3 regions of the Bradyrhizobium sp. BLXBL-03 genome follow, and region 2 is predicted to be linked to each of the others. Evidence: riboswitches for the same ligand, from Rfam matches in the RefSeq annotation. Region 2 holds a riboswitch; each other region holds the start of a gene.
The links. Region 2 has a riboswitch for cobalamin ahead of metE (5-methyltetrahydropteroyltriglutamate--homocysteine S-methyltransferase). Riboswitches for the same ligand answer to the same signal wherever they lie in the genome.
Positions count from the first base shown of each region.

Region 1: linked by a shared signal. The riboswitch ahead of ACNJX9_RS26470 (TonB-dependent receptor) and the one ahead of metE (5-methyltetrahydropteroyltriglutamate--homocysteine S-methyltransferase) in region 2 are both predicted to bind cobalamin.
Region 3: linked by a shared signal. The riboswitch ahead of ACNJX9_RS26550 (DUF1636 family protein) and the one ahead of metE (5-methyltetrahydropteroyltriglutamate--homocysteine S-methyltransferase) in region 2 are both predicted to bind cobalamin.

Region 1 is NZ_CP182470.1:5,487,481-5,489,737, reverse strand. Features, by position in the region: gene ACNJX9_RS26475 (histidine phosphatase family protein) at 1-543, opposite strand, end outside; cobalamin riboswitch at 616-833, shown strand; gene ACNJX9_RS26470 (TonB-dependent receptor) at 950-2,257, shown strand, end outside.
Region 2 is NZ_CP182470.1:6,945,971-6,948,227, forward strand. Features, by position in the region: gene ACNJX9_RS33125 (TauD/TfdA dioxygenase family protein) at 1-143, opposite strand, end outside; cobalamin riboswitch at 871-1,095, shown strand; gene metE (5-methyltetrahydropteroyltriglutamate--homocysteine S-methyltransferase) at 1,202-2,257, shown strand, end outside.
Region 3 is NZ_CP182470.1:5,503,808-5,506,064, reverse strand. Features, by position in the region: gene ACNJX9_RS26560 (cobyric acid synthase) at 1-401, opposite strand, end outside; gene cobO (cob(I)yrinic acid a,c-diamide adenosyltransferase) at 407-1,042, opposite strand; cobalamin riboswitch at 1,082-1,301, shown strand; gene ACNJX9_RS26550 (DUF1636 family protein) at 1,398-1,772, shown strand; gene cobW (cobalamin biosynthesis protein CobW) at 1,769-2,257, shown strand, end outside.

The sequences.
Region 1 (2,257 bases), 1.5 Mb from region 2:
CCGCCAGCCGGTCGCGAGCCGGTCGATCCGGGTCAGCGACAGCGGATCGATCACGAAGCGCAAGGCGGCATCCGGCGTCAGGTCGAGCGCGATGCACAGCGCGGCGCGGATCGTGCCGGAATGCACAATCAGCGCCGCCGGACCCGCGCCGACCCGCGCGAGGCCCAGCCGGACGCGGGCGACCTGATCTTCAAAGCTTTCACCGCCCGGTGGTCTCTGATGCGCAGGGTCGTTCCAGAACTGCGCATAGGCCTCGCCACCGCTGCTGGCGAGCTCGTCGTGCCGCCGGCCGGTCCAGTCGCCGAAGTCCTGCTCGCCAAACTCGTGGACCAGTTCTGGTTCGAGCCCCAGCGCGCGCGCCGTCTCGATCGTGCGCCGCGCAGGGCTGGCATAGCTCGCAGCATCGTGTGGCAAGCGCGACCGCAGCACCTCCAGTTGCGCGCGATCGGTCAGGTCCGCCGCTGCATCGGCCGCGTGGATCGTCCCTTTGACGCCGTCGACGGGCGCATGTCGGATCAGCCAGAGGAAGGTCGCGCCTTCCATGTCAATCTCCGGGGAAGTTGGTGGCTGTGGCAATATCGCCGCGTCTTGCACATTGACTCCGTCTTGGTCGTAATCCTAGATGCTGGCGACGGTTTCCCCGAGAGGGGATGAAAAGGGAATGCGGTGCGGGGACAGTGTCGTAAGGACATCGTCCCCAATGCCGTAGCTGCCCCCGCAACTGTAAGCGGTGAATCCTTCGTCTTTAAAGCCACTGGGCCCTCGGTCCCGGGAAGGCGACGAAGCGGTCACGACCCGCGAGCCAGGAGACCTGCCGTCAGCCGTGGTCACACGCGAAGATGTCGGTCGGGGAGTACAGACATCAGGCTTCATCGGAAGGCTTAGTGCCTGATGATGGGACCTTGGTTCGCGGTGACGTGCCACTGACGTCACTCCGAGGTCCAGGACCGTGTTTACCAGCCGTATTGTACGACCACGCCGCATTTTGCTGGCGTCTGCCGCTCTGACATCTCTTGCAGTTGTCGATATGTCCGCCGCTTTGGCGCAGCAGGCCCGCGAGACGCTGCCGGCTGTGGAGGTGTCGCCCCCGCAATCCCGCAAGCGGGTCAAGCCGGCCGCCCGGGACGCGGCAGGCGCCCGCCGCGCGACAGCGCGCAAGCCGGCCGCGGCGGAGGTCGCGCCAAGACCGGTCGTGACGAACAATGCGGCGCCGACGCCGCTCAACAGCAATGCGGTTGCCGAAAGCGCCTCGCGCCTCGGCCTGACGGTGCGACAGACACCCGCAACGGTCGAAGTCATCTCCGCCGAGACCATGCGCGAGCAGGGCTACCGCACCGTCTCCGATGTCGCGCAAGGCGCGGTTGGCGTCACCGCCGGCGACAATCCCGCCGAGCCTTCAGCCTTCTCGATGCGCGGCTTCACCAACAGCCAGATCAACACGCTCTACAACGGCATCAAGATCGGCCCGCAGAACATGACCTCGCGGATCATGGACACCGCCAATCTCGAAGCCGTGGAAATCCTCAAAGGCCCGGCCTCGCTGATCTCGGGCGAGGGCGCCGCCGGCGGCGCGATCAATTTCGTTACCAAGCAGCCGCACACGGGGCCGATCCGGAACGAAGCGGACTTCTCCTGGGACTCGTTGAACTCTTTCCGCGCGCATTACGGCTCGGGCGGCAGCACCAATGTGCAGGGGCTGGACTACCGTTTCGACTTGAGCCGCTCCACGCTTAACGGCTTTGCCGACGATACCAGCACCAGGACGTTCGATGTGTCTGGCCAGCTCAATTACCGCATCTCGGACAGCCTCAAGGTTTGGGGCGCGATCGAATATCGCGAGGATCGCGGACGGGCCTATTGGGGCGCGCCCCTGGTGCCCGTGGCCTTCAGCGGCTCGCACGCGACGGCAGGCATCGTCTCGGGCACTTATATCTCGAACTTCAACGGGACCAATCTTGGCCCTGTGACCATCGACGATCGCACCTTCAACACCAACTACAACGTTCTCGACAACCGCAACGTGGCTCAGGAGGTGTGGCTCCGCGGCGGCTTCGAGCTGGGGCTCGCGCCCGACCTCACCTTGAAGAGTCAGGCCTATGCCTACGGCGCGGAGCGCTCCTGGCTCAACAACGAGGTTGAGGCGTTCAACACAACGACGAATAGGGTCGATCGCAGCCGCTTCTATGTCGCGCACAGCCAGCGTCTGGTCGGCAATATCACCGACCTGACGTGGGATGCTGATATCGCGGGCCTCGAA
Region 2 (2,257 bases):
AATAGCTCATTGATCGAGGCGATCGTCTGCTCCGGCAAATCGCCCGACAGCTTAATATTTCGGATTTCCGCACCGATGCGCGCTGCCCGTTTGATGATATCCGCGCAAGGAATGACATTGTTCGACAAGACCGTTGCAGTCATGGCTCCGGCGCCTCCAATTTTGCGGTTGCCACGGGATCACATTATTCAACTCGAAAGAGCGACGAACGCCAAATGGGGCTGCATGGCGGGATCCTTCATAGCCCGTGATGCAGCGGCGAGCCCTTGCTTGAGCTCTTCACGCGATCTCGGGTAGGTTAGTTCGGCGTTCGCGAAGGTCTTGATTTAAAATTGACCATTACGTCAGTTCGATCAATTGCCAGCATTGGTAGTTGACCGAGGCGAGAGCTCCGCAGTTCGCTGAGTGATTGATATTTCGTCCACTACCGAGTGAATTTGAAAAAGGCAATGAGAGCGGCTTTGTGATCGACTTAGAGGGGCGGTCTAAGCGATCCAGATTGCCGCGCTAAAGAGTCGCAGCGGTGACACCGAAGCGGAACTACCCAAAAAGCACTCCATTGCTCTCCATGCGCAATGTCTAGAAAAGGTCGGCGATAAGGAAACGCTGGTCAAGGTTCTTAACCCTTTGTCGAGTTGTGCGTTTTGTGTGGCGTGGTTTCACAGCAGCGGCGTTTCCCAGGCCCGGGCTACTCGATAATCACTAGCCGATACGAGCGTCGTGTGACCAACAACAGCGCGATTGCAAGCGTTGGTATTACGGCCAACCTCGTCGATCACATGCAAGCGCCCCGAGCCTGATACTACGATTGCTCCGGGGAGCTCGACGCGTCTATTGGCATCTCCGGGTTGACGAACCGCTTGCGTTGCAGATAATCGCAGGCGTCGAGGTTCTCTAGATCTAGCTTGATCTGGAGCTAAGAGGGAAGCCGGTGCGCTTTCGATTCGTTCAGGATCAAAGCAATGCCGGCGCTGCCCCCGCAACTGTAAGCGGCGAGCCCGTATCCAAACGCGTCACTGAAGCAAACGCTTCGGGAAGGCCGGATGCAGGCGATGACCCGCGAGCCAGGAGACCTGCCCCGACAACATAATCGTCCACGGGCGGGGTGTCCGGTGGTACGCCTAGCAGCAGGCCTCGCTTTGGCGGCCTTCCTGCCTGCGTTCCGCCATGGCCTTTGCCCCCACACAATGGGGATAAAGCTATGTCTCTTCTCTCACTTCCTGTCGCGACCCTCGGCATGCCGCGTATTGGGCCACGCCGTGAGCTCAAGCTGGCGCTCGAAGGCTACTGGGCTGGCAAGATCAGCGATCAGCAGCTCCTTGAAGCTGCAGCCGGTCTTCGTGTCGCCAATTGGGCACGTCAGAATCTGTTGGGCGTCACTATCATCCCGTCTAATGACTTTTCACTGTATGACCAGATTCTCGACACGAGCGTCACGGTCGGCGCCATTCCTGAGGCGTATGGCTGGGAGAGTGGTCCCGTCTCGCTGAAGACCTATTTCACCATGGCGCGGGGCTCGCAAGACCAGGACCGAGAGGCGAGCTGGGCTCACACCGGTCAAGGCCTTGGCGCCTCTGCGCAGGAGATGACTAAGTGGTTCGATACCAATTACCACTACATGGTACCAGAATTCCATAAAGGACAGACCTTCAAGCTCTCTTCCCGCAAGCCGATCGAGGAATATGAGGAGGCGAAAGCCCTCGGCTATCAGACGCGTCCTGTCTTGGTGGGACCAGTCACCTTCTTGAAACTAGGCAAGAGCGTCGATCCAGCGTTTGATCCGATTTCGCTGCTCGATAGCCTCGTGCCCGTCTATGTCGAAGTTCTTAAAGAACTGGCGAAACGTGGAGCCGAGTGGGTCCAGCTTGATGAGCCCTATCTGGTGCTTGATCTGGACGAAACCACGCGGAATGGACTCCAGCGCGCCTACGGGCGTCTCGCCGAGGAGGTGCCTGGCATCAAGGTCATGCTTGCAACTTACTTCGGAGCAATCGGCGACAATTTGGCGACCGCTCTGAAGCTGCCGTTGGCCGGACTGCACGTCGATCTTGTTCGCGCTCCGGAGCAATTGAGGCAGATTGAATACGGCGCCCGCGCGGATCTCGTAATTTCACTCGGCGTCATCGACGGCCGCAACGTATGGCGTTCCAACCTGTCGGCACTGCTTGAGCAGTACAAGCCCGTCATTGCAAAGTTCGGCAAGGAGCGCGTGCAGCTCGCGCCTTCCTGCTCGCTTTTGCATGTGCCAATCGACCTT
Region 3 (2,257 bases), 1.4 Mb from region 2:
GCACCTTCAACCAGCACCAGATCAGCGCGCGCCTTCAACCGCCCAAAGCTCTCAAGCACTGCGCCCATCAAGGAGGGCTTCATCGCCGCATATTCGCGCGCGCGTGCGGTCGCGATGCGCTTTCCCTGCACGATCACCTGCGCACCGACATCGGTCTCGGGCTTGAGCAGCACCGGGTTCATGTCGGTGTGCGGCTCGACGCCGGCCGCGAGCGCCTGCAATGCCTGGGCGCGGCCGATCTCGCCGCCGTCGACGGTGACGGCGGCATTGTTCGACATGTTCTGCGGTTTGAAGGGGAGCACACGCAAACCGCGGCGCGTGAAGGCGCGCGCGAGGCCGGCGACGATGAGCGATTTGCCCACGTCCGAGCCGGCCCCCTGGATCATCAGCGCGCGTGCCATCGACTTCAGAACTCGACGCCGGGCTGCGCCTTGATGCCGGAGCGGAACGGATGCTTCACCAGCGTCATCTCGGTGACGAGATCGGCGGTCTCGATCAGCTCGTCCTTGGCATTGCGTCCCGTGAGCACGACATGCGTCATCGGCGGCCTCGACGTCTTGAGGAAATCGACGACCTCTGCGATGTCGAGATAGTCGTAGCGCAGCGCGATGTTGATCTCGTCGAGCACGACCATGCGCAGGCTCTCATTGAGAATCAGCTCCTTCGCCTTCTCCCAGCCGGCGCGCGCCGCCGCGATGTCGCGGGCGCGGTCCTGCGTCTCCCAGGTGAAGCCTTCGCCCATGGCGTGGAACTGGCAGAGCTCGCCGAAATGGCCGGTGAGCAGGCGCCGCTCGCCGGTATCCCAGGCGCCCTTGATGAACTGCACCACCGCGCAGGGCAGGCCATGGGCGACACAGCGCACGATCATGCCGAAGGCGGAGGACGACTTGCCCTTGCCGGCGCCGGTGTGGACGATGATGAGGCCCTTTTCTCCGCTCTTGGTCGCCATGATCTTGTCGCGGGCGACCTTGATCTTCGCCATCTTGGCGGCGTGCTTGGCGTCGGTTTCATCTGCCGTTTCGGTCTCCGGCTCGCTCGTCATCGGATCGGTCCTTCGGCTTGACAAGAGGCGGCCGGGGGCAAATGGTGCTCCGGCGTTGGTTCCTGTCCTATGACAGGCGAAGAGGGAATGCGATAGGGTCCGAATCGGCAAGATTTGGGTCCAAAATGCAGCCGCCCCCGCGACCGTGACCGGAGAGATGCCCAAAGCCACTGATCCCCTGAAGGGATCGGGAAGGCGGGGATCGAAGGGGAAACCCTGCTCCGCAAGCCGGGAGACCTGCCAGCGCGGACGATTTGTGGACCGGCGGACGGGGTGTTCCGCGACGGGGAAACGGGCCTTCGCAAGGATGGTCCGTGGGCCTCTTCGCCTCCCGCTGATACTTCTGGAAGAGGCGATGACTGTCACACTGCATGTCTGCATCACCTGCCGCGCCGGCCAGACGCTGGGCGAGGGCGAGGTCACGCCCGGCAAGCGCCTGCATGGTGCGATCCTCGAAGCCGGCGTGCCCGAGGGTGTGACCGTGGTTCCCGTCGAATGCCTGTCGGCATGCAGCCAGGGCTGCTCGGTCGCACTCAGCGCGCCCGGCCGCTGGTCGTATGTCTATGGCCGCCTGACGGATGCCAACGCGCAGGAAGTCGTCGCCGGCGCCGCCGCCTATGCCGCCGCGCCCGATGGTCTCGTGCCCTGGCGCAGCCGGCCCGAAATCTTCCGCAAGCAGTCGCTTGCCCGCATCCCCCCTATCGCCGTGTTGCCGGAGGCCGCCGAATGAACTCGCTCGCAAAAGTCCCTGTGACCGTGGTCACGGGTTTTCTCGGCTCCGGCAAGACCACGCTGATCCAGCATTTGCTCAGCAATGCGGGCGGGAAGAAGCTCGCCGTGCTCGTCAACGAGTTCGGCAGCGAGGGCGTGGATGGCGAGATCCTGAAATCCTGTGCCGACGCGAATTGCCCGGAAGAGAACATCGTCGAGCTCGCCAATGGCTGCATCTGCTGCACCGTCGCCGACGATTTCATTCCGACCATGGAGCAGCTGCTGGCGCGCCCCGTGCGGCCCGATCACATCCTGATCGAGACCTCGGGGCTGGCGCTGCCAAAACCGCTGCTCAAGGCTTTCGATTGGCCGGAAATCCGCTCGCGCATCACGGTCGACGGCGTGATTGCGCTCGCCGATGCCGAGGCCGTCGCGGCCGGCCGGTTCGCCCCGGATCCGGATGCGGTCGAGGCGCAGCGCGCTGCGGACCAAAATCTCGATCAC